One region of the Veillonella rodentium genome, then DNA from elsewhere that is predicted to be linked to it. Evidence: a T-box and tRNA genes for the amino acid it is inferred to sense, from the RefSeq annotation. Region 1 holds a T-box; the other holds one or more tRNA genes.
What was found. The T-box of region 1 lies ahead of thrS (threonine--tRNA ligase). A T-box ahead of a tRNA ligase gene usually reads a tRNA of that ligase, here a tRNA-Thr.
Positions count from the first base shown of each region.

Region 2: it has a tRNA-Thr gene. The T-box ahead of thrS (threonine--tRNA ligase) is inferred to sense a tRNA for this amino acid. The anticodon was not compared.

Region 1 covers NZ_LT906470.1:1,336,613-1,352,810, reverse strand. Annotated here, with positions in the region: gene cybH (Ni/Fe-hydrogenase, b-type cytochrome subunit) at 1-570, shown strand, start outside; gene CKV62_RS06210 (HyaD/HybD family hydrogenase maturation endopeptidase) at 563-1,138, shown strand; gene CKV62_RS06205 (hydrogenase expression/formation C-terminal domain-containing protein) at 1,171-1,548, shown strand; gene CKV62_RS06200 (glycosyltransferase family 2 protein) at 1,826-2,836, shown strand; gene CKV62_RS06195 (C40 family peptidase) at 2,919-3,740, shown strand; gene alaS (alanine--tRNA ligase) at 3,919-6,534, shown strand; gene CKV62_RS06185 (IreB family regulatory phosphoprotein) at 6,708-6,968, shown strand; gene ruvX (Holliday junction resolvase RuvX) at 6,968-7,387, shown strand; gene CKV62_RS06175 (DUF1292 domain-containing protein) at 7,410-7,706, shown strand; gene mltG (endolytic transglycosylase MltG) at 7,841-9,247, shown strand; gene CKV62_RS06165 (O-methyltransferase) at 9,271-9,876, shown strand; gene CKV62_RS06160 (peptidase U32 family protein) at 9,876-11,117, shown strand; gene CKV62_RS06155 (DUF4911 domain-containing protein) at 11,119-11,463, shown strand; gene CKV62_RS06150 (hypothetical protein) at 11,560-12,549, shown strand; T-box leader at 12,733-12,962, shown strand; gene thrS (threonine--tRNA ligase) at 13,104-15,014, shown strand; gene CKV62_RS06140 (DASS family sodium-coupled anion symporter) at 15,149-16,198, opposite strand, start outside.
Region 2 covers NZ_LT906470.1:321,978-338,175, reverse strand. Annotated here, with positions in the region: gene pflB (formate C-acetyltransferase) at 162-2,279, shown strand; gene grcA3 (autonomous glycyl radical cofactor GrcA3) at 2,355-2,591, shown strand; gene pflA (pyruvate formate-lyase-activating protein) at 2,604-3,380, shown strand; gene CKV62_RS01325 (2-hydroxyacid dehydrogenase) at 3,596-4,549, opposite strand; gene alr (alanine racemase) at 4,708-5,820, shown strand; gene CKV62_RS09505 (PepSY domain-containing protein) at 6,157-7,149, opposite strand; gene CKV62_RS01305 (PepSY domain-containing protein) at 7,514-8,077, opposite strand; gene fliB (flagellin lysine-N-methylase) at 8,234-9,133, shown strand; tRNA gene CKV62_RS01295 (tRNA-Thr) at 9,278-9,353, opposite strand; gene CKV62_RS01290 (hypothetical protein) at 9,403-10,032, opposite strand; gene CKV62_RS01285 (hypothetical protein) at 10,029-10,709, opposite strand; gene CKV62_RS01280 (hypothetical protein) at 10,968-11,627, opposite strand; gene CKV62_RS01275 (metal ABC transporter substrate-binding protein) at 11,840-12,745, opposite strand; gene CKV62_RS01270 (metal ABC transporter ATP-binding protein) at 12,894-13,724, shown strand; gene CKV62_RS01265 (metal ABC transporter permease) at 13,717-14,535, shown strand; gene CKV62_RS01260 (Fur family transcriptional regulator) at 14,669-15,073, shown strand; gene CKV62_RS01255 (anaerobic C4-dicarboxylate transporter) at 15,262-16,198, opposite strand, start outside.

The sequences.
Region 1 (16,198 bases):
TTCATATTCCGATTTGCCGGTGCGATTTGGAATCGCGGTGACAGATTGTTGCCGAAATTTAGACAAAAACGATACTGGTACGGTTTACGGGAAACAACATTGCACTATCTGATGATTCCCCAGAAGCATGAACATCATTGGCTAAGAAACTCATTGGCCCGTACGGCATATTTAGCGGTATATATTTTGTTCTTCTTTGAAATTCTGACGGGATTTGCCATGTACAGCATGATTAATCCTAATAGTATTTTAGGAGGTGCACTGGCTCCGGTCATCACGCTGTTTGGCGGTGAATATAAGGTTCATATCATCCATCATTACATAGCATGGTGTTTCTTGTTCTTTACTATCATTCACGTGTATATGGCGTTCCGTGAAGATGTGATGGAGGAATCCGGCGAAGTATCCGCTATGGTATCGGGTATGAAATATTACGCTCATGATCCGATTGATATTGAAGATTTGAACGGTAAACGTCGTCGTGGTGAACGTATCGATAAACCGTCCTTTACGACATATCGACCTAGCGATCCTAACGATCCTAGAGAAAGAGAATTACAAGATGACTGATACAAGTGCTGAATATATCAGAGGCTTGGAAGAATACGCGGACTCGGAGGGTCCGCGTATTGATTTAAACAGCCTTTATGATGACGGTAATAATGAAATCGTCCTCCTCGGGGTCGGTAATATCCTGCTGACCGATGAAGGCCTCGGTGTGCATGTTGTGAAAGAATTACAACATTCATATTCCTTTACACCTGCTGTAAGCATCATCGATGGCGGTACGATGGGGATGGAGCTGTTGACGTATATGCGGGGCATGAAAAAAATACTCCTTGTCGACGCCATCAATGGTGGTGAAGCGCCCGGCACTGTTTACGAGTTCCCTCATAAGGAAGTGGAGCAATACTTCACGGAACATATTTCGGTTCATGAAGTCGGAATGCAGGATATTCTTCGTATCCGAGCGATTCAGGAGCAGCCTTTAGAGGATGCTGTCGTAATCGGTGTCGAGCCGGAATCCCTCGAAATCGGCTTTGAACCGAGCGAAGTTGTACAGCGCGCCGTGCCGGAGGTAAAGAAGCGGGTTTTACAGGTTCTGGAGCGTTGGGGCGTTACTGCAGAACCAAAATAATTCATGAAGATGTATTTGTAATAGGAGATTATATGATTGAAAATTACAATAATGTGCGTGCCGTTTTAAATGAGTTGCGCGCTGCGCTGAAGCAACTGCGAGAAACCGGTGAAACCTATTCTGTTTATATAGAGAAAACGGGACTTACCGAGGAGGAACAGGTAGAAGTACTGGAAACGTTGGGACGGGGTCATATTACAATTTCCTTTAATGAAACGGATCAACCGGTGGAATGGTATGAATCTCAGTTTTCCGGCATCTGGATCGGTACCTATAAAAACGGTCGCGATGATTCTATTCTGCATACTGTAGAGGTTTCCAGATACCCCGTAGTGGCCGGTGCTTATGATGAAGATATGGAAACGGCGGAAGAGAATTTACAAACTTGGATTGATGCTGCCGGATTATAAGCGGTAAAATCCTGTTGCAATAGCGGTCATCGTAGGTTCATTTTTGTGCTTTTTTCATCGATTTTATATAAACGATTTCATAATTAAAAATAAATATATTTTTTATTTATTTGGATTACTAATATATAAAAAAGATGAAGGTGAAATTTGGTTATAAGTGAATAACCCTTGTATTTACTGGGTTTGTTCGGATAATTGGCTTTATTGTTAACCTTTGACATTTGCCGTAATTTACTATTTCACATAAAATAGGTGAGTAAAGTACTTTGGAGGATTTATGTTACTTTCTATTGTAGTGCCTGTATATAACGAAGAGGATAATATAGCTACTTTTTACAAAGCTGTAACTGATGTTATGTCAGGTCTTACATATGATTATGAAATAATCTATGTAGATGATGGATCTACTGATTCGTCGGCTATGATACTGCGTGAAATTGCTAGCGATGATAAACATGTCAAAGTGTTATTGCTGGCTCGCAACTTCGGGCATCAGACGGCATTGACTTGCGGTCTTGATTACGCTCATGGTGATGCAGTTATTACAATGGATGGTGATATGCAGCATCCGCCTGCTTTGATTCCCGAACTCGTTCGGTTATGGGAGTCAGGGTATGATGTGGTGCGCACCATACGGGACTCGACAGAGGACGCAAGCTGGGCTAAATCTTTCACGTCAAAGTATTATTACAAGCTAATGAATAAGATGGCTGATGTTCCTATCGTGGAGGGCGGATCCGATTTTCGCCTCATGAATAGTAAAGCATTGGGCACCCTGAAACGCTTTCGGGAACATGGACGTTTCTTGCGCGGCATTGTCGGGGCCTTAGGATATCGACAGGCGGAATTACATTTCGTGGCACCTCCGAGATATGCAGGGGTTTCCAAATTCAGTGTACGCAAGATGATTCGTTTCGCTCTAGATGGAGTTACAGCGTTTTCCAGAGTTCCGTTGCGAGCGGCTCTCTATGTAGGTGTACTGTGCGGGGGACTGAGTTTTTTACTTATCCTGCATCTCCTTTATGTGTACCTTACGGGACAAGCTCTTAACGGATGGACGACAATAGGCGTATCCATTTTATTTATTGGTGGAATTCAACTCGTCGGTTTGGGGATTATAGGCGAGTATGTAGGTCGTATTTTTGAAGAGGTGAAGCAACGGCCTTTGTATTGGGTTAAGTCCGCAATAAACTTTGAGGGGCATGAAGAGGTACCTGTGATGGGACCAAGCAGTGCCGATGTGTTTATCGCGTCGGAGACTTATACCGACCAAAGCAAGGAAGACTAGCTGTATTTGTGAATGCAAATAAATGACGGTTAGTATATTTTGAATAAGTAACTTACTTTAAGTTTTTTTGGAAAGGAAGCATATGAAGTCAAAATATAGTAAGGCGAAAATAACGGCATTAACATTAACTTTTGTGTGTGCCAGTACTGCCATAGTTGGCGCAACAACCGCAACAATATTGCAATATGGTGATAAAGGCAAAAGTGTTACAGCGGTTCAACAGCAACTGATTAAACACGGCTATAATGCAACAGATAAAAACGGTGTATACGGTAAGGAAACAAAATGGGCGGTTCGCCTGTTCCAACAAGATCGCGGACTTCCTGTAGACGGTATTGTAGGTCCTGCAACGTATAATGCCTTAATGGGGGCCCCTCGTTCTACTAAGGCGGCGCTAACGCATAATGCGGCAACAAAAGCAGTGGCAACGAAGTCTGCTTTCACAAACAGCAATGCCACATCCCGTCGTATTGCCGGTCAATCGATTAATGGGAAAAAAGTTAGATTAAATAATCTTACAAAGAGTGAAACACCTAGCAGCATTCATGCTATTTTGTCGGAAGCCAACAAATACCGCGGTGTACCGTATGTATTTGGCGGCACTACACCAAGCGGCTTTGACTGCTCCGGTTATGTTAAATATGTATTCGCGCAACAGGGTATTTCTTTGCCTCGTTTAGCGGATGAGCAATATAATGTAGGTGTTGAAGTATCTCGTGCCAATTTGAAGGCAGGGGATTTGGTATTCTTTGAAACCTATGAACCGGGCCCGTCTCACTCCGGTATTTATATCGGCGACGGTCAATTCATCAGCGCTACATCCAGCAGCGGTGTTGCTGTAGCAAGCTTGGATTCCGGTTACTGGGGCGAACGCTATATCGGTGCGAAACGCGTTGTACGCTAAAACTCTATACTAGCTCAAAAGAGGCTATACGAATCAATTATGTACTTGTTGATCCGTATAACCTCTTTTTTATATGGTGAAAATCCACGAATTATGCGGACTTATCATGGTTTTTGATAGATTTTCTATATTATTTACGGTATAATTAGGAGTAAATAATTTTAGGAGGAATATACACATGAAGGGTAATGAGCTGCGTCAAGCGTACTTGCAGTTTTTTGAAAGTAAAGGGCATTTAAGGTTAGATAGTTTTTCTCTTATACCGGAAAACGATCCGTCCCTATTATTGATCGGGGCGGGGATGGCGCCGTTAAAGCCTTTCTTTACCGGTAAACTGGTACCTCCTTGTCATCGTATCACAACAAGTCAGAAATGTATGCGTACAGGGGACCTTGAAAACGTAGGTCGTACCGCACGTCACCATACATTCTTTGAAATGCTCGGCAATTTTTCCTTCGGCGACTACTTCAAGAAGGAAGCCATTCATTGGGCATGGGAATTTTTGACGGAAGTCATCAAACTCGATAAAAATAGACTGTATGTCACTGTATATCCGGATGATCAGGAGGCTTATGATACCTGGCATAACGATTGCGGTGTAGAGGAAAGCCATATCTCCCGTTTGGAGGATAACTTCTGGGAAATCGGTGAAGGTCCATGCGGTCCGGACAGTGAAATTTTCTTTGACCAGGGACCTGAACACGGCTGCGATGATCCGAATTGCGCACCCGGCTGCGACTGCGACCGGTATCTTGAAATTTGGAATCTCGTGTTCACTCAATTCAATAAGATGCCGGACGGTTCCTATGAACCGTTGGAACATAAAAATATCGATACCGGCGCCGGTCTTGAACGATTGGCATCCGTATTGCAACATTGTAAAACGAACTTTGAAACGGATCTGATTTTCCCGATTATCGAGGCTACGGCAAAACGTGCAGGCGTATCTTATAACGATAATGAAAGCACAGATGTATCCTTGAAGGTTATTGCGGACCATGCCCGTGCCGTAACGGCATTAATTTCTGATGGTGTATTACCATCTAACGAAGGTCGCGGTTATGTATTGCGTCGTATCTTGCGCCGTGCCGTGCGTCATGGTCGCTTACTCGGTATTGACGGTATTTTCTTAACACCTCTTATCGACGTAGTCGTAGATATTCTAGGACCGGGAATCAAGTCCATCGCTGAAAAAAAAGACTTCGTAAAACGGGTCGTTCAAAACGAAGAAGAACGCTTCAATCAGACGTTGGAACAAGGTCTTGAACTATTGTACTCCTTAATCGATACGTTGTCTGCTGAGAAAGCGACTGTCGTACCGGGGGTAGAAGTATTTAAATTATATGATACATACGGATTTCCTTGGGAATTAACAGAGGAAATTGCATCTGAACGCGGTTTCAGCATCGACCGTGACGGTTTCGATGCGGCGATGAAGGAACAGCGTGAACGTGCCCGTGAAGCACGTGTTAAAGAAGATGCAAAGGTGGAAACACCGGATATTACATTCCTTAAGGATGAAGAACTTCTCGAGGATGAAACTGTAACGGTATCTTCTGTTCTTATGATCGGTAAAGGTTCCGAACGCTTGCAAACGGCCGCTGACGGCGATGAAATCACCGTTATCGTACGTACGACTCCATTCCACGCTGAGGGGGGCGGTCAATTAGGTGATACGGGCTTTATCGTCGGGCCGATGGGCAAGGTAGAGGTTCATAATACGAAACGTTTGCCTGAAGGCACAGTTTATCATATCGGTACCGTTGTAGAGGGTTCTGTTTCCGAAGGTGATGACGTAACGCTTGAAGTGGATACGGATCGTCGTGCTGCGATGGCTCGTAATCATACGGCAACTCACTTATTGCATGCGGCATTGAAACAAGTGTTAGGCGAGCATGTGAATCAGGCGGGTTCCTTGGTAACGCCGGATTATTTACGTTTCGATTTTACTCATTTCTCACCTGTAACACAGGAGGAACTTGAAAAAATAGAGGCCCTCGTAAATGAAGAGATACTCAAAGCAACGGATCTTGCTATCGCTGAAATGTCTATGGACGAAGCGAAAGCAAAAGGAGCGATGGCACTCTTCGGTGATAAATACGGCGATGTTGTACGCGTAGTAGAGGTACCCGGATTCTCCGTTGAATTGTGCGGAGGTTCTCACGTGGGCAATACGGCCTTCATCGGGTCTTTCCGTCTGACATCCGAATCCGGTATCGGATCCGGTGTGCGTCGTATCGAAGCGATTACGGGGCGTGCAGCTCTTGAGGCGGCAAAACAGGATCGTCTGACTATCGAACGTTTGGCAGGAGAGCTTAAGACGAAACCTGCTCAGGTAGAGGAACGTTTGCATCAAGTATTGGCTGATGCGAAAGCGGTTGAACATGAACTCAATGAAATTCGCAAGGAAATCACAGCCAGCGGTGCTGCTGATATCGTGTCCGCTAAGGTGAATATCAACGGTGTCGATGCCATCTTCGCATCCGTTCGGGTTAATACGATGGATGAACTTCGAGATTATGCGGACCAGGCCCTCGATGTACTCGGCGGTTCCGGTGTGGTTCTCCTGGGTTCCGTTATGGGTGATGATAAGGTAAGCTTTGCATGTAAGGTATCTAAAGACATTGTAGGCAGAGGTGCTCATGCAGGTAATATCGTAAAAGCCGCTGCTCAGGTTACGGGCGGTAATGGTGGCGGTCGTCCTGATATGGCTCAGGCCGGCGGTAAAGAACCGGATAAATTATCGGCAGCACTTAAAGCAGGTGGAGATGCTTTGTCATCTATGTTACAATAATATATATAACTGTATAATTATTATTGATATATACTGTTTAATACTATGCAGTTATATATGTAACCTAAGCTAAGATTAACTATCCGGCCCAGTCGGACGGTTAGCATACGAGGTTGAGTCTCGTCTTTCACAAGGACGGGCCTCGCCTGATGTACTGAAAAGGAGGGATATGCATGAAGGTTTCCGATGAAACTATGTTATTCCGTAAAGTTGAAGATGAACCGGTAACAGCTGAAGAGGTACTTACTCGCGTTTATCAATCGATTCAAGAAAAAGGGTATAACCCGATTAATCAGATCCTGGGATATCTTATCTCCGGTGACCCTGCGTATATCACAAGTTATAATAATGCACGGTCAGACATTCGCCGTTTAGAGCGGGATGATTTGATTGAAGAATTATTAAAAGAATACGCAAAGGCTAAGCAACTATAATGAGGATTATGTCATTGGACGTAGGCAGCCGGACTATCGGCATCGCCTGCAGTGATGCATTGCTCATGACGGCGCAAGGCATAGAAACCATTCGCAGAACATCCCTTGAAAAGGATTTTCACAGACTGCAGGAACTTATCACTGAATACGAGGTGCATGAGCTGGTCGTGGGAATGCCGAAAAATATGAATGGTACAAAAGGGGATAGAGCTGTAAAGACGGAGGAATTCGTCGCCAAGATGAAAGAAGTCATCGATTTACCTGTTACTTATTGGGATGAGCGGTTATCCACCGTCATGGCGGAACGCCAACTCATCGCAGCTGATGTAAGTCGTAAAAAACGCAAATCTGTGATCGACAAGATGGCAGCGGTTGTAATTTTGCAAGGATATTTAGATCGCTTGCAGTTTAATAAATAAGTATTTAAAAGGAGGGTTTCCAATGGTTGACCAAAATTTTGAAGGCGAAGTGTATTACTTGGAATTCGAAGATGAAAACGGTAAGAAACAGTACTTCACGGAAGACGTTGTTTTGAATCATGAAGGCCAAGAATACGCCGTTCTTGTACATGTGCAGGAGGAAGAGGCTGACCATGAAGGTCAAGATGATACGTATATGATCTTGGCCCGTATCGAAACAAATGAAGAAGGCGTAGAGGAATATGTGCCTTTGGATGAAGATGATGAACATTTCGAAGCTCTGGTAAAATTGTATGAGGATATGGATGACGACGAGTAATCCATTGTAAATGTAGCGTATTGCCATGGGGTGATGCGCTATTTTTATGTCCTGAACTTCATAGGGGAAATATAGAGTTTATGGTATAATAGAGTGACAATTGACGCTTATTTGATAGAAAGGAACTCAATATCGTGAGAAAACCCTTAAAATATATTTGTATTATGATTATCGTAGGTATTTTGGTTATCGTAGGCGGCCTCAGTGCATTGTACTATATGCCGAATACATTTGCTCAGGATGACGGATCTCAAGTGGTGGTCATCGATAAGAATCAAACGGGATCAGAAATTGCGGACATGCTTTATGAAAAAAGCCTCATCCGTTCCACTCAAGGCTTTAAGCTGTGGCTGCTGTTGAGCGGTACCGGTGATAAGCTTCAAACGGGGCATTATCAGATTCCGAATAAGGTGTCTGTGAAAGAACTCATTTCCCTGTTGCAGGAGGGTCATGTAAAATCAATTCGCCTGACTATTCCGGAAGGTTACACGGTAGGCGATATCGCGATTGAGCTTGAGAAGAATAAGATCATGAAGTCGAAGGACTTTTTAGAGGAAGCGAAGACCTTTGTACCCTATCCGTATATGAAGGGGACAAAGCCCGAAACATATCCCGTAGAGGGATTTTTATTTCCAAGTACATATGAGATTCCTGTAGATGCGACACCGCGCAATGTGATTCAAATGATGGCGGATGAAATGAACCGCTATCTGACTCCGGCCGTAAAAAAACAGATTCAGGCTCAACATATGAGTATTCACGACTTTGTGACATTGGCGTCTATTGTTGAACGTGAATCTCTATTTGATGCGGATCGTCCGACTATTGCTGGTGTATTTAAAAAACGTTTGGCTCATGGCATTCCATTGCAGTCCGATGCGACGATTTCCTATGTACTCGGTTATGCGAAGGAACATGTAACATTGGGGGATACTCAATTACAGAGCCCTTATAATACATATGTGAGCAAAGGCTTACCACCGGGACCGATTGCAAATCCCGGTAAAAAATCTCTTGATGCGGTGCTTCATTCCGAAAACACGGATTATTTGTACTTCGTAGCGGATAAAGAAGGTCATAATCACTTCTCTAAAACCTATGAGGAACATTTAGCGGCGGTTCATAAGATCTACGGCAGTGATTCCACGTCGTCCAGTAATGAATCCGCGGCGCAGGCGGCAGGGCCTAACTATGATGTGGCTGCTGCTACTACTGAGCCTAATTACAATTACAGTTCGGCGGAAGCGGTGGAAGCGGATTCTCAATATGTTGATGTAGAACCGACCACTAAGTATACACCGACAACGATTCCTGTCACGACGGCACCGGAAGCCGCACAGAGTGCACCGCCTGCAACATCGAATGCCGACTCCGGCAGTAATTATGTACCGACGACGATTCCTGTTACGACGGCACCGGAATCGATGCAGAACGTGATTCCGAATTCGTCGCAGTCGAATGTGCCGCCTATTCAGGTACAGCGACCGCAACCCGTGAATCCGTCCGGCGGGACAAACTCCAATCAATACAACTATCGATAATGTAGGAGAATCTATCTACTTTCATGACATTAAATGATATTTTAAATGAACAGCGTATTTATGCGATGCTTAATGATGTACCGATTTTGCGAGAATCGGAGGTACATCTGTTTGAAGAATTAATAGGATTATATCGGCCCACCTCCGTGTTGGAGGTGGGCACCGCCATTGGATATTCCACCCTGTTGATGGCTCCTCTGCTTGATGAGGGAGGCCGCATTACATCCATAGAACTGGATGAGGTGCGTCATAAAATGGCGAAATATTATATTGACCAATCCGCCTATGCGGATGAGATTACCTTGATTCAAGGTGATGCGTCTCAGGTGTTAACGAATCTTGTAGGCGAATATGATCTCGTCTTTTTGGATGGGCCGAAAGGTCAGTATTTAAAACAATTGGAACTGATTTTGCCGCATGTGAAAGAAGGGGGCGTTATCCTCGCGGATAATGTACTCTTCAGAGGTTACGTGCGCGGCGAAAAAGAGGCGCCGAAGCGCTTTAAGACAATCGTTAAACGATTGCAGGAATATTTGAACTTTGTAGAAAACAAAGAATTATTTAATACCACGATTTACCCTATGGGGGACGGTATGAGTGTGAGTGTGTGGAAAGGACACAACCAATAATGGCAGAACATTTTATGGAATTACTTTGCCCAGCGGGCAATATGGATAAATTGAAGATGGCGATTCGCTATGGCGCGGATGCCGTCTATTGTGCAGGGAAGCGTTTCGGACTTCGCGCGGGAAACTCGAACTTCTCCGATGAAGAGCTGAAGGAAGCGGTGGAATTTGTACATTCTCATGGCAAGAAAATCCACGTCACCTGCAATATTATTCCTCATAATGAGGACTTTGAAGGCTTGGAGGATTATTTGAAATTCCTTGAAAGCATCAATGTCGATGCCATCATCGTGGCGGATATGGGAATTTTCAGCCTTGCAAAACGCGTGGCTCCGGGGCTTGAGTTACACGTGAGTACGCAAGCGTCCACTACAAACTGGCATACTGTACAGATGTGGAAGGAATTGGGGGCCGCCCGTGTCGTGGCGGCTCGTGAAGTATCGCTGGCGGACCTTAAAGAAATGAAGGACCATGTAGATATCGAAATCGAGTCCTTCGTTCATGGTTCCATGTGTATCTCGTATTCGGGACGCTGCCTTCTATCGAACTATATGACGGGAAATCGCGATGCGAACCGCGGTCAATGTTCTCAATCCTGCCGCTGGAAATACTCCCTTGTGGAGTCCAATCGTCCCGGCGAATATTATCCTATCGAAGAGGATGAACATGGTACCTATATTTTTAACTCCAAGGATTTATGCCTGATTCATCGTATTCCTGACCTCTATGAGGCCGGTATAGACAGCCTTAAAATCGAAGGCCGCATGAAATCCGTTCACTATGTTGCGACGGTGGCCAAGGTGTATCGCACAGCTATCGACACGTATTTGAAAGAAGGCAAGGACTGGTATGTGCGTCCTGAATGGATTGAGGAATTGGAAAAAATCTCTCATCGTCCGTATACTGACGGCTTTGCCGAAGGTCGACCTGATGAAAGCGCACAAAACTACGGTAAATCCACGAATACGCAGAGTCACGATTTCATCGGTTTAGTTTTGGGCTATAATGAAGAAGAAAAATATGTGGATCTTGAACAACGCAATAATTTCAAGGTCGGCGATAAGGTTGAATTCTGTCAGCCGAAAGGTGATTTAGTCGAAGCCGTTATCGAGATGATGACGGATGAGGACGGCAATTCTATCGATGTGGCACCGCATGCGCAAATGAGAGTCCGCCTTTATATGGATACGCCTCTTGAGCCGTATTCCATGATGCGCCGCGAGTGTAATCAGAAGGGAGACTGATATGAGCGGTACTCGATTAGAAGTGAACCATTCGAAGGTTTCGGAATTACCGGGTCGGAATCAATCTGTTCTGTCCGATGATCCGTTAGTGCCGAGCCGCTCCATAGGGGCTTTTGAAGAGGCTCCTGATGAGTCTGACTCCGGTGAAGAAGCGTATGTGTACTTTCATATCGATCCGAAGCATACGAATTTCGTCAATCGTATCATCGAAGGCTATGAGTACGTCGGCGTGATGACCTCTGTTGATAATGAGGGTTTATGTATGGTGCGCTGCACGCCGTCGACCAGGTCTCTGGCTATTGATATTTTGCAAAGTCTGCCCGAATATGTAACAATAGAAGGGTAGCATGGTGTCATTGCTCAGTGTATTTGTGATGATGCCGAATTTTGGTGTATAGCTTATCAGGCTATAGTGAAATAATAGAGAAATGAGAGTAAATCTATGAAACAGTCTATTTTGAAACGTGCTTTATTAACAGCTTGTCTCGGTGTGTCTATGGCAGGCGTCGCTATGGCGGGCCCTGTAGGTCCCGTTGTTATCCCTCAAGCGGGAGAAGTGGTTGTGATTAACCACGGACCTGATCTTACGTTTACAGGGAATATCAATTTTGATGTGGAAAGCCAGGAAAACAATAATTTAAAGGTCGGTTCCAACGTGGTTCCGAACGTATTGTACGGCGCGGCTTTCAATAAAGCCGGTGCACCGGACACCATTATCCCTGCTCAGACCTATGTTTACGTGGGTACGAAGGACGGTGCGAATGCTTTCACTGAACCGAGTGACGGGGACAAAAAAGGTGCTAAATGGAATGTGGAAACCTTGAAGAAAACCAAGGAGGGCGAAGTGCAATTAGCGAGTCGCGGTGTGCCTGAAAAGCCGCTGGCGAATCAAGTGTTCACCATCAAGGATTCCATTATGCTGAGTGCCGTGGATATCAGTAAAACTGAAGTGGGCCGCAACAGCAAGGGCGTTCTGTATATGAATGTACCTAAAGAGTTGAAACTCACTGCCGATACGGGTATTCCTGATGATGTGCGTGAAACGATGCCGGCCATGTTCCGCGGTAAGCAGGGGGATTCCCTTATGGTGAATCTCATGCCGCTAAATGATGAGGAACGTCAGCAATTGGCGACGAATCCGCATAATGCAAATGCTATCGTATTCAATCGCGGCATGAATATCGCAAAAATGATCGGTTCCTCCGCGCGTACCAGCAAGGTATACACATACATGAAGGACCATTATCTGAACCTCGTTATCGTTGCGAAGGATTATGATGATAACGGTGCACGAGGTAGCGGCGTTATGATGGTGTCCAAGCAGGACAACTCCAACGATATTCTGTTGACCCTTTATAAAGGTCCGGATCTTTCTAGCAGTAAACTGGAAAAGGTAATCGGCGCAATGTTGTCCACGAACTTTAAACGGTAATAACAAAAATAAAACGGCTCGAGGGTGTTTTCGGGCCGTTTATTTAAAATATAAATGTATTCATATACATGAAGAGATACTTTACAATTTATGGCTTTTATAAAAATTACAGTTTCTAGTTTTTATGAAATTTACAGTTATACTGTATTGAAATTTTTAGTACTCTATGATACTATAATCTAGTAAAAAGTTATGCAAAGGACATGATTCTCATATCCCTGTGTGTCAGAGAGAGGCGGATGCTGGAAATGCCTTACACATATATCGGAATTACCCCCTTTAAACTGATTTGTCGAACCTGAAGTAGGCAAATACGGCCGCCACCGTTATCGGGCTTAATGAAGTGAATTAACTATATCGTTCGGTATAGGTAGTTAACTAGGGTGGAACCGCGAATGATCTTCGTCCCTTGTTTGTAGGGATAGAAGGTCTTTTTTTATTACCCAATTTCTACAAGCTAATTACTCAATGTTTATGTATTGTGTGGTAAGTAGGTATATTGGTGAAAGTAGAAAATCAAAGCTATCCTAGTTTATAAATTGGAGGAAAGAAAAATGGCAGATGTAAAAATCATTTTACCTGATGGTAGTGCAAAGGAATACGCTGCTGGCACTACTCTTGGGGAAGCAGTAAAACAACTATCTAACAGCTTGGCTAAAAAAGTACTAGCTGCAAACATAAATGGTGAATTAACAGACCTTCGCGAAGAACTTGTAGATGGCTCTGAAGTTGCGTTCTTAACATTTGAAGATGAAGGGGGCAAACATACTTTGCGCCATACAGCTTCTCATATCTTGGCACAAGCGGTAAAACGCTTATGGCCTAATGCCAAATTGGCAATCGGTCCTGCTATCGATAAAGGTTTTTACTATGATATCGATATGGAACATACTTTGACTCCTGAAGATTTGGGTAAAATCGAAAAGGAAATGAGCCGTATTGTAAAAGAAAATTTATCGATTACTAAATCCGTTATGCCTCGTGCGGAAGCGATTGAATTCTTTAAATCCAAACATGAAGACTACAAGGTGGAACTTATTGAAGACCTTCCGGAAGATGCCGTGATCTCCTGCTACTCTCAAGGTGATTTCATCGACCTTTGTGCAGGACCTCATGTGGCATCCACGGGCAAGGTGAAAGCTTTCAAATTACAAAGCATTGCAGGTGCATACTGGCGCGGCGATGAAAAGAATAAAATGTTGCAACGTATTTACGGTACTGCGTTCGAGAAAAAGGAAGAACTGGATGCATACTTACACATGTTGGAAGAAGCGGCTAAGTGTGATCATCGTAAACTCGGTAAAGAACTCGGCCTGTTCGTTATCAAAGAAGAAGGCCCCGGATTCCCGTTCTTCTTGCCAAAAGGTATGGCGCTTCGCAATGAATTGGAAAAATTCTGGCGCGAAGTTCATCATGAATTTGAATATGAAGAAATTCGCACGCCGATTATCTTGAATAAACACTTGTGGGAAACATCCGGTCACTGGTACCATTATCGTGAAAATATGTATACTACAATCATCGATGATGAAGAATATGCAATTAAACCTATGAACTGTCCGGGCGGTATCTTGGTTTATCAGAATGAAATGCATTCCTATCGCGATTTGCCGTTGCGCTATGCGGAACTCGGTTTAGTACACCGTCACGAATTATCCGGCGCGTTACACGGTTTATTCCGCGTTCGTGCTTTCACACAGGACGATGCGCACGTATTCATGTTGCCGTCTCAAATGCAAGAGGAATTGATGAAAGTTATCGAGCTCTTTGATCGCATTTACAGCCAGTTCGGTTTGAAGTATCATGTGGAATTATCCACAAAACCGGATAATGCGATGGGCGACGATGCTATCTGGGAACAGGCGACAGATGCATTGCGCAATGCTATTGAAGCTAAGGGAATTGATTACGTAATCAATCCTGGTGACGGCGCTTTCTACGGCCCTAAGCTCGACTACCATATCGAAGATTCTTTGGGCCGTACATGGCAATGCGGTACTATCCAATTAGATATGAACCTTCCTGAACGATTCCAGATGGAATATATCGGTGAAGACGGTCAAAAACATCAACCTATCATGATTCACCGTGCGTGCTTCGGCTCCATGGAACGTTTCATCGGTATCCTGACTGAACACTATGCAGGTGCATTCCCTACATGGATGGCCCCTGTACAGGTGAAAATTCTGCCTATCTCCGAAAAACATGTTGAATACGCTAAGCGGTTAGCTAAACAGATGCATCATGACTATGTACGCGTGGAAGTGGACGATCGCAGCGAAAAAATCGGCTACAAAATCCGCCAGGCACAAATGGCGAAGGTACCGTATATGCTCGTCGTAGGGGACAAGGAAGTGGAAGAAGGCACCGTTAACGTACGTAAACACGGCGGCGATGAATTGGGCTCAGTTCCATTTGACGAATTCTTCAATGCAGTTAAAATTGAGATCAAGGAACGTAACTGACAGGTTGATTTAATGGCCGATATATTACTCTTATCGTAAAATGACTAAAAGAAAGTCCTGCAATCTCTATGGTCATAGAGGTTGCAGGACTTTTCAATATAAGGGGAATAACAGCGTTTTATCGTTTCATCCCGCTATGCGATACCGATCCAGTGCCAGTATGTGAGTGTAAATACGAGCATCATGATATAACCGATTATGGTCAACGGAATACCGGTGGTCATAAATGTTTTCACGTCAAAGGTTTCCGTACCGTAGGCCACCATACCCTGCGGCGAGTTGACCGGCAGAATCAGGCCGAAACAAATGGCGTACTGCATGAGCATGGTCACACCGATCGGATTGAGTCCTTCTGCGCTGTGCCCCATGACGATGGAGATAACGATCGGAATCATTGCCGATGAAAGGGCTGTTGCGGAAGCGAAACCTAAATGGATGATGATGAGAAATGCCGCCATAATGGCGATGAGCAGGAAGATGCTGGCTGTTTCGAGGGAAAAGGCGTTTACGAACACTTGAGCAAGCCAGGTTGCCGCTTTTGTTTTTAGTAATACGGAGCCGAGACCGATGCCGGCGCCGAACATGACGATGGATCCCCAATCGATATGTTGCTGCGCAAACTTCCAGTCCATGATACCGAGCCCAGGAAAGAAGAACAGGGCAATGGCGACGATGGTGGTAGTCGTGGTATCGATGGAATGCAGTTTACCGCCGGTAGCCCATAATGCGAGAAGCCCGATCGAGATGCATAACAGTTTCTTTTCATCCGCTGTCATGGGGCCGATTTCATTGCGCATTTTAGCCAGTTGTACATCACCTCCGACGAGCTCCCTGAATTCGGGTCTGATTAACAGCTGTGTCACTATGTAAGTGATAACTGCCATGGTAATCGAGAACGGTGCCGCCGCGATGAGCCAGTCGGCCCAGCTGATGCTGGCGTTCATCTGTGTCTGCATGAAACCTACAGCTACAAGATTCTGGGCTGCCGCCGTCTGAATCATGATGTTCCAGAACGAGTCCGCCTGAACGGCACCGACCATGAGGAGGGCGGCGACTCTGCTTTTTCGTTCAATACCCAGATTTTCAACGATCCCTATGATAATCGGTGCCAGGCAGGCGATACGGGCTGTCGCGCTCGGCACAAAGAAGGCCAGGATGAGCCCCGTAATGATGACGCCCAGATA
Region 2 (16,198 bases), 1.0 Mb from region 1:
CAAACTTCAACAATTCGACTTATGGAAATTTATAAAATACTTCACAAAATCGCATAGTATGTATTGAAAATCTATATCATCTATTTATTGTGGAATTGTTACAAACATTGTACACTATAGGCATAGAAATCTATACTTATATCCATTTATGGAGGTGCAAGATGCAACATACTGCATGGAAAGATTTTAACACAGGTGTGTGGGATAAAGCCATTGACGTACGTGACTTTATTCAGAGAAATTATATCCCCTATGAAGGGGACGACTCCTTTCTTGCCGGTCCTACAGAACGAACCACAAAATTGTGGAACCAGGTACTGAAGCTTTACGAAGAAGAACGCGAAAAAGGCGGCATGCTTGATGCCGACACTTCCGTGGCAACCCACATCACTGCGCACGCGCCAGGATATATCGACAAAGACCTTGAAACCATCGTCGGTTTACAAACGGACAAGCCTTTAAAACGCGCTATGTTCCCATATGGCGGTCTGCGTACGGCAAAATCCGCTATCGAAGAATACGGTTTTAAAATGGATCCCCAAACGGAAGCCTTCTTCAAAACACATCGCAAAACTCACAATGACGGTGTATTCGACGTATATACACCGGAAATGCGTGCAGCTCGTACAGCGCATATCGTAACGGGCCTACCTGATGCGTATAGCCGCGGGCGTATCATCGGCGACTATCGCCGTATCGCTCTTTACGGCGTAGATTACCTCATCGAAGAAAAAAATCAGGAATTTGCTATCACCATGGGTGATATGCTGGAGGATGTCATCCGCGATCGCGAAGAAATCAAAGATCAGATCCGTTCTCTGAAAGAATTAAAAGAGATGGCGGCCTCCTACGGCTACGACATTTCCGAACCGGCAAAAGATGTACGCGAAGCGATGCAATGGATTTACTTCGGCTATCTCGGTGCCGTTAAGGAACAGAACGGTGCGGCTATGTCTATCGGACGTAACTCCACATTCCTCGACATCTATGCGGAACGCGATCTTCGCAACGGTACATATACAGAGGAACAAATTCAGGAATTCGTAGACCATTTCATCATGAAATTGCGCATGGTACGTTTCGCACGTATTCATGAATACAACAACTTATTTACCGGTGACCCTGTATGGACTACTGAATCCATCGGCGGTATGGGTACCGACGGTCGTACGTTAGTGTCCAGGATGTCCTTCCGTTACTTACATACATTACAAAACTTGGGACCTGCACCGGAACCGAATCTCACGGTATTGTGGTCCCCTCGTATGCCGATCGGCTTCCGCCGTTTCTGCGCGAAGTTATCCATCGCCACATCTTCTATTCAATATGAAAATGACGAATTGATGCGCCCTAACTCCGGAGATGACTACGCTATCGCATGTTGCGTATCCCCAATGCGCATCGGTAAGGAAATGCAGTTCTTCGGAGCCCGTTCCAACCTTGCGAAATGCTTACTGTACGCTATCAACGGCGGCGTAGACGAAAAGCTTAAAAAGCAGATCGGTCCTAAATATCGTCCTATCACATCGGAATACCTCGACTTTGACGAAGTATGGGAAAAATTCGACGACATGATGGAATGGCTTGCCGGCGTATATGTAAACGCTTTGAACATCATCCATTATATGCACGATAAATACGCCTATGAAAAATTGGAAATGGCGTTGCATGACCGCAAGGTGACACGTTGGTTCGCCACCGGTATCGCCGGACTTTCAGTTGTAGCCGATTCCTTATCCGCTATTAAATACGCTAAAGTAAAACCTATTCGAGATGAAAACGGCATCGCCGTCGATTTTGAAACGGAAGGTGACTTCCCTAAATACGGTAACGATGACGACCGTGTAGATAGCTTAGCGGCTATGGTTGTTTCCACATTCATGAACAAGATCCGCAAACACCCTACCTACCGTCAATCCGTTCCTACTATGAGCTTGTTAACAATTACTTCCAACGTCGTATACGGTACCGCAACAGGTTCGACTCCGGACGGTCGTAAAGCAGGTGAAGCTTTCGCTCCGGGCGCTAACCCTATGCACGGTCGCGACTCTCACGGCGCCGTATCCTCGTTGGCATCCGTAGCTAAAATGCCATGGCGTGATTGCTCTGACGGTATCTCCAATACTTTCTCCATCATTCCGGACGCATTGGGTAAATCTGGTGAAACATTTGTTTCCCTGAGCGATTTTGATATTGAGTTAGACCCTTCTCAACTGCCTAACGCCAATACAAATTTCGCATGCAGTGAACCAAATGTTACTATAGAGGAAGATAAATAATATCTTCCACGGTATCGAACTGCTTTCACCGGCATCGATACGAGTGTCAATCTTGGTTGAAAGGAGGTTATACCCATGAGCAACCAACAAGTTGATAACTTGGTAGAGTTATTGGATGGTTATTCCCAAAAGGGCGGCCATCATTTGAACGTCAACGTGTTTACTCGCGAAACATTGTTAGACGCCCAAAAACATCCTGAGTTGTATCCTCAATTGACGATTCGTGTATCCGGTTATGCGGTGCACTTTAACAAATTGACAAAACAGCAACAGGACGAAGTTATTTCCCGTACCTTCCACCAACGTATCTAATCGAGGTTTTCTATGACAGGACGTATTCATTCGGTTGAAACGATGGGTACGGTTGACGGTCCGGGCATGCGCATGGTGGTATTCCTGCAAGGATGTCCCATGCGCTGTGCTTATTGTCATAATCCCGACACGTGGAATGAAGACAGCGCGGACGCTAAATTCATGACCGTTCAGGAATTATGGGACCAGTACGAACGTAACCGCCAATTTTATACTAATGGAGGTATCACCGTCACCGGTGGGGAAGCTCTCATGCAAATCGATTTTGTTATCGAGCTTTTCACATATTTCCGTGAAAGAAACGTCCATACCTGTTTAGATACAAGTGGAATCTGTTTTGATCCCCACCAGGAGGTGGCCTACCGTAAATTGCTCAATGTCACCAGTCTCGTCATCCTAGATCTGAAAGAAATCGATCCAGCCAAGCATCTATGGTTAACGGGTAAACCGTTGGAGCCCATACTCGGGTTTGCCAGATTGACGGCTGACGTGGAAGTTCCGATTTGGGTTCGCCACGTAGTGGTTCCGACCATTACGGATAATGCCGATCGACACTATCGGCTAGGATTTTATCTGGGGACTCTGAAGAATTTACAAGCTGTTGACTGCCTTCCCTACCACGTTATGGGGGTTGCCAAATACAAGGAACTAGGTATTGACTATCGCCTTGAGGACATACCCGCCGCAACAAAGGATATGGCTGCACAGGCTTCAAAAACAGTATTGGAAGGCATCAAGGCCTACCGTCGCCATTGGTGGAGTCCCATCAAAACACAACAACAATCATAATCAAGTTTGAGGATAACTACCTCCCTTGATATATATACTCATATATACTAGGACTTGATCTATGATATTGCCCTAATCAATAGAGCCGCCCCCTTACAACCGGGGACGGCTCTTATTGCGTTTATAGACTATTTTGATGTCTTCAGTTGGTATACTGATTTCGGTATTATCAGTGCATTATTCTCTTTTATATTCAGTTTATTCTAATATCTATTTTATTTAGATACTACATTAATCGGTTCACCTTTAAAGAAGGCCTGCACATTATCTCGGATAATACCTACGAGCCGTTGACGTGTTTCAAGGCCTTTCCAACCCATGTGCGGAGTAATGATAACATTATCAAGTGTATAGAGAGGACTGTCCTCTGCAGGCGGCTCCACCTCCTGTACATCAAGACCTGCCCCAGCGATACGTTTAGCTGCTAATGCTTCACAGAGGTCCGCTTCATTAATGAGGGGACCACGACCGGTATTCACAATGACCGCATTAGGCTTCATCTTAGAGATTGCTTCTTTATTAATAAGATGTTTAGTCTGGTCATTCAATGGGCAATGTAATGTAATATAATCACTATTAGCTAGCAATTCATCAAGGCTCACATAACGAATACCGTCGCCATCAGCCTTTGGTGTGCGTGTATGAATAAGAATATTCATACCCAGAGCTTTCGCCACTTTTACCACTTCCATACCGATGTGACCGGCACCGATAACACCTAACGTTTTACCATTAACTTCTGTATGACTCACCTGTAGATATTTTGTAAAATTACTGCGGTCCCCTTTCGCAAGCATCACAATCTGCTGCTGCATGGTGGATGCAAAATTAAGGATCATCATAATCACCGTATGTGCGACACGTTCCGTGCTATAGGCCGGAATATTGCATACGGTGATCCCCTTTGCTTTCGCCGCATTAAGGTCGATATTATTATAGCCTGTTCCCGCTTCTACAATGAGTTTCACAGTATCAGGGAACTTTAAAAGCAAGTCAGCATCAACGGGTATTTCTTTTGTAACAACAACACGAGCACCTTGAATCCGTTCAATAAGCTCAGCATTTGTACTATTATCATAAACCTGTACATCATTAGATAATATGGAAAAATCTAAGGCTTTATCGTAATTCATTTTACTGGCATTTACCACTACCACGCGTTCATTCATGAGAGCCTCCTCAAATTCTTGTACAATTATAGAAAACTTTTAATAACATATATATTAATTATACTACATAGAAATTATAAATTTCTTTCATAAAAGTATTGTGTAATTCCTTAAAAGTTATACAATAAAAGTAATGTTACATAGAATTGAGGAAGACCATGAGACCTACCTATTTAACCATCAATACAAGTCTCGTTCGCGAGAACTTGCGTAAAATTAAAGACAGCTTACCGGAGTGGAGTACCTCTACGGCGGTCATCAAAGCCAACGGCTACGGCCACGGCAGCGTTATGATGGGCCGTATCGCCGTCGAAGAAGGCTACGAGTCCTTAGCGGTGGCCATTCCGGAAGAGGCCATTCCGTTGCGTCATGCGGGTATCATGGTCCCAATTTATCTGTTAGGGCTCACAAGGCCGCAATCCTTTGAAGTCATTGCCGATACAAATTCCATCCCCGCCGTATGCGAATCTACCGATTTAGCGGCACTTAATCAGGTGGCGGACAATCACGATATGATTATCAACGTCGCTGTCGCCGTCGATACAGGCATGCATCGCATCGGTATCCGTCCCGAAAACGCCGTCGATTTCATCAAAGAGGTGGAACAATATCCAAATCTGGCTGTTGATGGATTCTTTTCACATATGAGCAATGCCGATGCGGCGGATCAGACACATGCGCACAGCCAGACGGAAAAATTTCACAAGATGGTCGATGAAATTCGTGCATTTCGTCCTGATGCGGAATATCGTTTTTCCCTCGCCAACAGCGCGGGGCTCTTGTCTGTAAAGGACAGTCTATTTACGGATGCACGCCCCGGTATCATCCAGTACGGCATCATGCCGTCCCTTGATGTACCGAATCGTTTAGGGCTAAAACCGGTTCTCTCCTTTCACAGCGAGGTCGTACACGTACAGCACCTCGATGCGGGCGAAGGTATCGGCTACGGCTCCACGTATGTAACGCCGGAACCGATGACGATTGCAACCATCCCCGTCGGTTATGCGGATGGCTATCCGCGCAGTCTTTCAAACCGAGGCACCGTTCTCATTCACGGCACCCGTTGCCCTGTAGTGGGACGTATCTGTATGGACCAGTTCATGGTATCCGTACCGAATACGATTACCGTTAAACCGGGGGATAAGGTGGTTTTGCTCGGCTCACAGGGTCACGAAAGCATCTCCGCCCTTGAAATTGCGGCCCTCGCATCGACAATCCCGTACGAAATCTTCTGCGGATTCTCGGAACGAGTACCTCGGCAATATATATAACAACAGAAAAGATTAACTACAGAAAAAGGCCCGTCCGTCATGGACGAGCCTTTTTCTGCTGTTCCCTATACGTGTTTTACCGTGAAGTAAGTTACGTTCTTATTGTGAGAGAGTATTATATAGTGTATAACTTATGAATGGAAAGGAATCGAATTCATAAGGGGGGCCCCCTGAACAATAGACGGCATAGGAGAGAGTCAATGTTTGTCTATCCTATCCAGGGGGCGCATGTGTGTGTTGTGTATTATGTGTGTGTCTTGTGTGTATTGTGTGTATAGTGTTTTTCTGTGTGTCTCAGAGTTCTTCACAACAGCATAGGGACAGCCCCAGGAAAGCTTATTTCACAGCTTTCCCTGTTTTCGCATCCAATGTGATGTTTACAGGTTTATTCTGTGCATCATGGAATTGGATATTATACAAAGGAGTTCCGTTCTTATTAGCTACGGACCAGGAATCGATGCCGGTCGCTACATTGCCCGTTTGTTCATAAGCAGCATTGATAGCTACATGCGGAGGTAAAATGGTACCCGGATCGATAGCAGCTGTATCCATGGATTTGTCATAAGCCTTTGCAGGACCTTCTGTAACATTACCTGTAGCTACATCTAATTTCATGGAATGTGCACCACTTGTATTGAAACCTTCTACTTCATAGACAGCTGTTTTGTTTTCTGCTTTGAAAGATACATTGGTAATCTTGGAGTTACCGTATTTAGTTTCAAATTGATCTAATAGCTGGTTAGCACCTACTACGAATACGCTGTTTTCATCAACTACGCCGGACGGTTGAGCCGGAGATTTCACATTCTTCGTCATCACTTGTTTACCATCTTTTTTAGCGACATTTTTTTCACCTTTAATAGGATCGGCTTTTTCAGGTTTTACGGACTTTTTCGCATCTATCGGTTTGATTGCTTTATCGCCCTTATCACCTTTAATCGCTTTGTCACCTTTGTCGGCTTTCATCACTTTATCGGCCTTGTCAGCTTTTGTTACCTTCTCAGCTTTTAATCCTGTTGTATCAGCATCAACAGCGTCAACTGTTCTGTTGGATGCACGAACTACCTTCGTTTGACCAGGGGCCTTCGCCGCTGTTGCAGTGTCTATCGCAGGCACAGGAGCTGTAGGAGTTGCGGCACTAGCGGCAGCAACGGTTCCCTTCGTTGCAGTCGGTACCGGAGTTGGATCCATAGGAGCAACAGATGTGGTTTCCTCTTGTTGTTGAGTTACCGGTACCGGCGTTATGTCTGCCGCAGTCACCGCTACGGTAGCACCGAATACACCTGCTACTGCTAAGGCTATACTATTTCTTAAAATAGACTTCTTCATGATATCCTCCTTCTGTTTCGTCGTTCTCTTTCGTTGAACTGGTACCCATGTTACAGAGGGTCTATGAACTCAAAATGTAGAAGGGTTCAAATTTCGCTCTATATCGGTGAAAGCAAAATGAATTTATCGGTAATTTTCAGAAAACTTCAGTATTTTCTGTTTCCATTTAAGTCCTATATGAACACTGTACAAAAGGCCTCTGTTCCCTTATTTACGGGACAGAGACCTTGATAGCATCATTCTCATCACAGCAGGTTATATCATTCATGAGTAAACGTTCACAAAAATGTCGTAAAAATTTCTGACAACAAAAAACAGCAGCTTCCAAATACATCCGACATTGGAGCTGCTGTACAATTACATATTAATCATCAAATTTAACGGATAACAATTTACCGGTCATAGCATCTATGCGCACCGCTACCTCATGAGAATCATCGGTTCCGAATACAACCTTGTAAACCGGTTTACGGTGTTCGTTATGTACGGACCAGCTGTTAAGGCTTACAGCGCGACCTTTAGTCTGGGCAAACGCGAAATTCACGACCGCTGCAGGCGGTAGGATCTGGCGAGGATTAAAGGCCTTCTTATTTAACGACTTGCGATAATCCCCGTCTCGTTTTTCAAAGATCTGATTGGTCGCATAAATATATATGAGCTCATATTTTCCGCTTTCATTGAAGCCATCCACTTCGTACTTGATCTGTCCCCCATCGGCATCAAAGGAGATTTCCGTGATGGCCGCATCAGGATGATTCTGAATAAATGCATTCAACAAACCGTTGGCCCCTACAATGGCCGCATGACTTTCATCAACGACCTGTACGGTCGGCTGAACAGGCACCAATTTCGCCGATGCCACATTCGGCATGCCGAACGCAGCGGCTAACGCTAAAACTAAACTACCTTTTACAAATAAAGATTTCATAAGTTCCTCCATACATAAAGCACATGTATCTATACACTATATATTACAATTATACACTATATTCATCAGTTTCAAACATAATAATTTTCGATGCGTAAAATTAGCGTCCGTGATACAATGCATATAGTATTATTATCCCTTTACAAGTGAGCATTTATGATTTCAATTTATCCAACCATTTACCATACATTTCAATGCAAGGCCGACAAATGCGAAAATACATGCTGCCAACTATGGACTATCGACATCGATGAGGCCACCGCCCGGCGTTATCGGACGATGCCCGGACCTCTTGGTGAAAGCTTGCGCAGCGCCATAACCGTCGACGATGACGGCAGCCACTTTGTCTTTACCGATAAAAAACCGTATTGTCCGTTACTAAACGAACAAGGTTTATGCAAGGTCGTCTTAGAACTCGGCGAAGAAGGCCTCTGCGAAACATGTCACATGCATCCGAGATTCTATAAATATATCGAGGACTTGGAGCTTTGCGGAGTAGGTCTTGCCTGTGAGGCCTCCGTCGAACTGTTGGAGCGAGACGCCTTACAATTTACTATCGAGGACGACGACAACGAATTCGATACGGATGAGACAATAACGTTATTAAATGTGTTTCAGCTGCTCGGACTTGGCTTAGAGCCTGAACTTTTACAATATACACCGACACCGAGCGCAGACTATTATGCGAACCTGTTGAGTCTCTACAAAACGACAGAACCGATCGATGCAAAATGGACAGTCCAGTTAAACGACCTTTCTGCCCGTATATCGATCTTAGTTGATACGGTTACGAACTATGTAAAAACTGACGGTAAAACACAATATGATGCGACATTTTTCAATAAAGTCTATCAATATATTCTGTATCGCCAAATCGATATGCTCGCCGACCATTCCCTGGAAGCTTTGCTCGATTATGCAAAAGACGGCACGGAGTATATCCTGATGACCGGTGCCATCAACGGTAAGCCGCTGCAACAAGTCGCCAGATGGTCCCAACAAATCGAATACGACGAAGATAATGTGGAACTGCTGCTGCAAAACTACGACGCGTAAAATATAACCAAGCCACAATTTAGCCTCGAGATTATTTATTCCTAGGCTTATAGAACAGAATGTATATTTTTAATACCGATGCACACTATGCCATCGATGTAAAAAAATAACCGCAAGGACAAACGGCCTTGCGGTTATTTTAGTTGGAGCTGATAATAGGATTCGAACCTACGACCTACTCATTACGAATGAGCCGCTCTACCAACTGAGCTATACCAGCATATGTATAGATTTATAGTACATCTATATACAGGTATTGTCAATTTATATTATTTCAATACGGTATGAAGCCATTGATTCCAATGTTGGAGCACCGAAATGGACAGTGCCGTTACGATAAACATAACCAAAAAGGTCTTGGCAATTCCTAAGTTTACATAACGACGCATGATTTGCGCAGCGATAAATACGGCATAATACTGACTGAAGGTCGTGATAAAATACGCTACATCAACTATGTATCGTCTCCACGACAGAGTATATAAGACAACCCCTATCAAATGAATTAAAACTATGATTAACGTGCGTAACGCGTTCATATAGGACAGGCCATATATGTAATTCTGTACAACCCCTTTATAAGAGCCTCGGCCACCGACAAGGTCCAATAAACGCCATAAGATACATCCGCCCAATACGACTTGAACCACGAGAAAAGAAACACTTGCTAATGCAGTAATCCCATCAAATTGAGGCAATCCTTTCAGAAATTTAACGCCCGTAACGGAAATTACGTCTGCCACTACAAATGGTGAAAGATAGGTAACCAAATATAAAATGATGGTGGAAGCCACCAAGTTGATCAGAGCCTTTCTAAAGGTTCCGCCGTCAACAATATTCCAAAATGATCTGTCACTTAATTTTGTAAAGAGGTGTAATATTTCTTTATACCAGCTCATAATGTATATATACCTTCAAAAATACTACAGATAATCGCAGCCCCAACCATAACAGCCACACCTTCAAAGACGGAACCGCTGACACAGGCACCGATAATACGTCCCACGACATTGAACAACAGCATCAGACTCAACACACATAAGCTCACCAAGCTTATCCCCATAATAATTTGCACCCCTATCGGCAATGTGGCAAGGACCAACAAGACGCCCAATGTTAATGTGATCAAAGCTATCACCAGTTGACTGACAGCCATGATGTGAAGTACCCCGGTAACAACAGTCCGCACATAGAAGGTCCGTTCCCTGGCAAGTGCATACCCGCCTACCACAATAGACATGATAAGAGCTTTCACAACCACCCATAACAGATGTGAAAGGTTCCAGAAATCCTGTTGTGAACATAGTCGATTTACAAAACATCCTAAATCATGATGAGACAATAGCGGTAAAGGAATGATTTGTAATTTCAAGAATATAGTGGAATTGCGTATAAACGATCGAATGGCCTCCATATAAACGCTATCCCCTACAATGGTAAATTGATAACATATGAGTGCCAACACCAGCATAGCGGCGAGTTGCCCATAAACTGTATCGTAACGATATATACGAGCATTCTTATCTTCAATAGGGCTCAATAGGCGATACGCAAATTCTGTAAGACCGGCCAACATATGTTTCACCACCTTTCACAAACACTCAATAAAATGCCTATGTACATGAAACATAGGCATAAATAACTTGCTATAATCAATAGTTTTAAATATATCTATAAATATAAAATATATTTAAAAAATTCTATTTTATTTCATACTCATTATAGCACAAAAGCAAGGCATACAATATACCTTGCTTTTATAAGTCTATATATTTTTACTATTAATACTGACTATGATAATATGATTTATCACTGATCTAATTTCACTACAAAATTACGCATGTAGCCCCTTTAAAAGCAGGAACCCTGCCCCCCATATAATCGCAGCAAGTATCAGAAATGATAATATGGCAATACCGAGCGCAGTTAATCGGGAGATATTAATCTGACGGCTCAACAACGATACACTAACCCAGAAACACCAAAGTATTACGGCATATGATGAATAGACAAAAACCACCAGACCAATATAACGTACATAATTTGAAAGGTTTAACACTATGCAAAATAACAGAAATATCGTCTGCCATATAGCCAGAATACTCTTAAAAATCTGTCCATATGCCATCTCATACCAGCAAACCGTCAATACAGTTTCATAGGTTGTCTCTATCTTAAATTTACCGGCAATCCAGGAAAATATAACCGAGTAAAGTGCTAGAATAAAGTAAAGAAGCACTATACCGAGAGTAATTGAAAATAAACCTTGTCCTACTACCGTACCAAGCTCCGACCCCACCTCGCCTAATGGAACGCCTAAGAAAGCATCGCAGATCAAAGGGATTATCTGACTGCAGAAAATATACAGCAAAAAAGTCATCAATGTGGCAATAAAGCCCTTATGACAGGACCCTTGTTCTACAATCTGAGGAATCCCTCGTTTAAACGGAGCAATTACAAGAGCCCAAATATCTGAATACCATTTTGTTTCCATTTTCCCTCCCAAAAACTAGAACCGAACTATATCGGGCTCATTATATCATATTTTTTTATGAATTAGATACTAAATATTCACATGTAACCAAAGGATATTAGCATATTAATAAAAATATATACTGAACTTGGGTTTTGTCTGCTCCGCACCACTTATTTATCTCTCAAACCAAATAAAACCGGCGACCCGAGGTCGCCAGTTTTATAATTATGTTATTGCAATGATGCAACAATTTTTGTTAGGTTTTCATCCATTCGATCAAGATAGGATTTATTATCTTCATTACTTTCGATTGTATAAATCGTTTCGACTTTAGCCCCTACTTCCTGTGCTAATGTTTTAGACACATCAGGGCTTGCCATTTCCTCTGCAAAAATAGTTGTGATATGATTATCTTTGCAGTATTCGATGAGTTTTGCCAACTGCGCCGCATTCGGTTCACCTTCGGCAAATACATCTTCCACACTGTTCTGTTCCAACCCGAAATCACGGCAGAGATAAGCAAAGGCCGCATGACCAGTTACAAAGTTTTTATGAGGTGCTTTGGCGAATTGGTCTTCATACTTTTTAATCATAGCATCCAATTTCGCTACATAATCGGTATAGTTCTTTTCATAATAGTCTTTATTCGCCGGATCCGCTTTTACAAGGGCGTCTTTAATATTTTTCACTTCGATCTTAGCATTCTTCAAAGACAACCATGCATGAGGGTCTTCTGCTCCATGTTCTTTGATTTCCTCCGGATCTGTATTTTTAATAGTCTCTACACCGTCGGATGCTTTCACAGACACGAGTTTATCATTTTTAGCCGCCGCAATGGCCTGTTCATCCCAAGGTTCCATTCCGAGGCCGTTATACACGAATAACTGTGCCGAGGATAGCTGTTTCATGTTTTCCGGTTTCAATTCAAAATCATGAGGTTCCGTGCCGTCCGGAATAATCGTGGATACTTCCACCTTATCACCACCGATGGCCTTCGCAAATTCCGCCATCGCATTAAAACTTGTTACCACTTGGACTTTCTTATTTGCCTGTTCTTTCGGAGCATCATTACCGCATCCCGCAAATACAGCAGTCATCAATATACCAATGACTAACAACACCAATTTCCTGACCATAGTAGTCCTCCTTTTTTAATACTGATCGCCTTCGCACACAATTAATATGACACATCTTCTTTGTTGCAGTTGCGACTCAGTTGCATTTGTAATATAGTTATAGTATAAACGTACCAAAAATTTTGTCAATCAGAAAAGTGGTTTTCATATGTTATCAATTAAACACCTTTATTTTTCCTATCAGGGTCAACCGCCATACGTGTTGAACGACCTTAATCTACATATTCATAATGGTGATTATATATCCATCGTCGGTGACAACGGTTCCGGTAAAAGTACCTTGCTTCGCCTTATCCTGGGCTTTCTGACACCTGTAAAAGGCAGTATCAGACGGAGTACAAACAACATCCGTTATGTATCTCAAAAGAATGATTTTTCCCACGCCGGCTTTCCCATTACGGTAAGAGAAATCCTCGACTCCTATCGTAAATTATTAAAGATTAAAGATAAAAACGAAGCAAATCGCGTTCTATCTTTAACCGGCATGACAGACTTTAAGGACCGTCTCATCAGCAAGCTGTCCGGCGGTCAGGCACAGCGAATCTCCATAGCCCGCGCCCTCATCGGTCATCCGGATCTCATCATTCTCGACGAACCGTCTACAGGTATCGACCGTAAAAGTCAGGAGGGCATTTACGCACTCCTGCGCGAGCTAAACCAGAAGCATCATATTACAATTATTTCCGTAGAACACAATTTGGAAATGGCCCTTGCGAACTCCACGAATATTTATCATATTGCAAACGGACAGGGACATCTCTGCTCCCCGGAACAGTATGCCAACGAAATCATGCACAGTTCAGGACGTAATCCTGTAGCGCACATGGACTGCTCCTGTTTCACGGATATCAGAAAGATCAGCGATACAATAGGCGTAGATAATACAACTCCGATGTGTAACGAAACATTAAATCCACCATCAGATGTACAGACTGATACATTATCAAATATGACAACCGAGGAGGTGCGCCATGTTTAATTATTCATTTATGCAGAACGCCTTCTTCGTGGCCCTCTGCATCTCTCTGCTTTGCCCGTGTATCGGCATCTTTATGGTACTGCGCCGCTCCAGCATGATCGGCGACACCATGAGTCACGCATCCCTCGCGGGGATAACGCTCGGTCTGTTGACGAACACCAATCCCATTCTGGGGGCCTTCATCTTCACCGCCATCTGTGGCGCACTCATCGAGTTCTTGCGAAAATATTTCGCACACCATCTCGACCTCATCCTCACCATTATTCTATCCCTCAGCATCGGTACCGCCATCACCTTAATCAGTTCAGGGCTGTTGAAAGCAAACGCCAATGTATTCTTCTTCGGCAGTATCCTCACCGTCAATACGACGGACATGATCAGCATCGGAGCACTCACGGTTTTATCGGTACTCACCCTATACTTCTTGTATAACTCCCTCCTCTACATTGCGTACGATGAGGAAGCGGCTCGCATAGCGGGCGTAAAGGTTGATCTCATCAACTATATCTTCGCCATCCTCATGGCGGCCGCCGTATCCATTTCCATAAAAATCGTCGGGGTCCTCGTACTAAGTGCCATGATTGCCCTTCCCGTAGCATCCGCTCTGCAACTGGAAAAAGGATTCAGAGTAACACTCCTCTGCTCCGTCGGATTCAGTTTACTCGCCATGATTATCGGCCTCTTCGGCTCCTACTACCTCAATGTAGCACCGGGCGGCTTCGTATCCCTCACATCAGTAGGTATCTTATTAATAGTACTGGTCATCAAGAATATCCGTGCAGTTATGAGGCGTTTACAGTTCAGCAAATAATCGCGACAGTTTATATATTTCCAATTATGAAAGTATTACCGCCGAAAATCAGGTTTAATTTCAAAGACTATACTGAGAAATAAAGAGCAGCTTTCATAAAAAATACGTATAGTAACGGGAACGGGGAAATTTTATGAAGAATATACAATGGCCGGAAGGCATAAAAAAAACCAGACAGCGGGAAGCCATCTGGTCCATATTAACAACAGCAAAGAGACCCGTCACAGCCGTTGACATCGCCGACCGGATCGGCGAAGGTACAACATGGATGTCCACTATTTACCGTACCCTGGAATTACTCGAAACAAAAGGTATCATCACGCGTACCACCATCATGGGCAGTGATATGGCGTACTATGAGATCACACCTCATACACATCGGCACTATGCGGTATGCACCAGCTGCGGTACCATGATCCCGCTCCATACCTGCCCCGTCGTGGAAATGCCGCAGGAACTGACGGAGGCGGGATTTACCGTGACAGAACACCATCTGGAAATAGCGGGTCTATGTAAAAAATGCAATAACAAGAAATAAAAATGATGCCCAGAGAATCAAACGCCGGGCATCATTTTTATTTACTTTGGATACCTTAAAAACACAATATAGCATAGCCTTACAGGATGGTAAGGGCAATATCTATATACAAAAAGGACGTAACTGTATAGTTACGCCCTCTATAGTTTCATAATATATTCTATTTAACCGTATTCAGCTTTCACCAATCACAACATCAACGGAGCCACAAGAAATCCGAGTGCCACGGAGATAGCGATGGCAAGTACGCCCGGAATGAAGAACGGATGGTTGAATACGAGATTACCGATCCGTGTGGATCCCGTATCATCCATCTGTACAGCCCCTAACAGTGTCGGATATGTCGGCAGTACAAAGAGCGCCGATACGGCCGCAAAGGATGCGATAATGATGTACACCGATTCCGTATGTTCCGGTGTAATACCCAACGCCAGGATTACGGCCGGCACCAAAGCCTGCGTCGTAGCCGCCTGGCTATAGAGTAATGTGCTGGCAAAGAAGAATGCCACCGCCAACAGGAACGGATACGCCGTTACAAGGCTGGACGCAAGAGCTTTAATCTCAGGGATATGTCCTTTTACAAAGGTATCCCCGAGCCATGCAACGCCCAATACGCAGACACAGGCGGATAAGCCGGATTTGAACGTGCTTGTATTAACAAGATCCGCCGTATCAAGTTTACAGAAGAATGTAATCGCTGCCGCGATAATCATCATAAAGCCTACGATAGCATCATTCCGACCGAAGATAACAGGCTTGATGATACCGATATTTTTAGAAATAGCCGTCGCATAAAATACGATACAGATAATGCCGATTAAGAAAATCAAAACAGACGTCTTTGCCCCCGGTTTTAAGTGGAAATCAACACTCTTTTCACGAGGTGGCGCCACATGGCCCGCCGCCAATCGTTCCCGGTAAACCGGATCAGAAGATAAATCATTATTCGCAAATGTAGACATGATAAACGCCGTAATCATAACGCCCACAAAAGTTGTGGAGATACAGATGGCGAGCAGTGTCGGATAATTCACGCCAAACGGTTCAAGGAATCCGCTCATAGCCACGACCGCCGCTGATACAGGGCTCGCAGTGATACCGATTTGACTTGCCACCACGGCAATC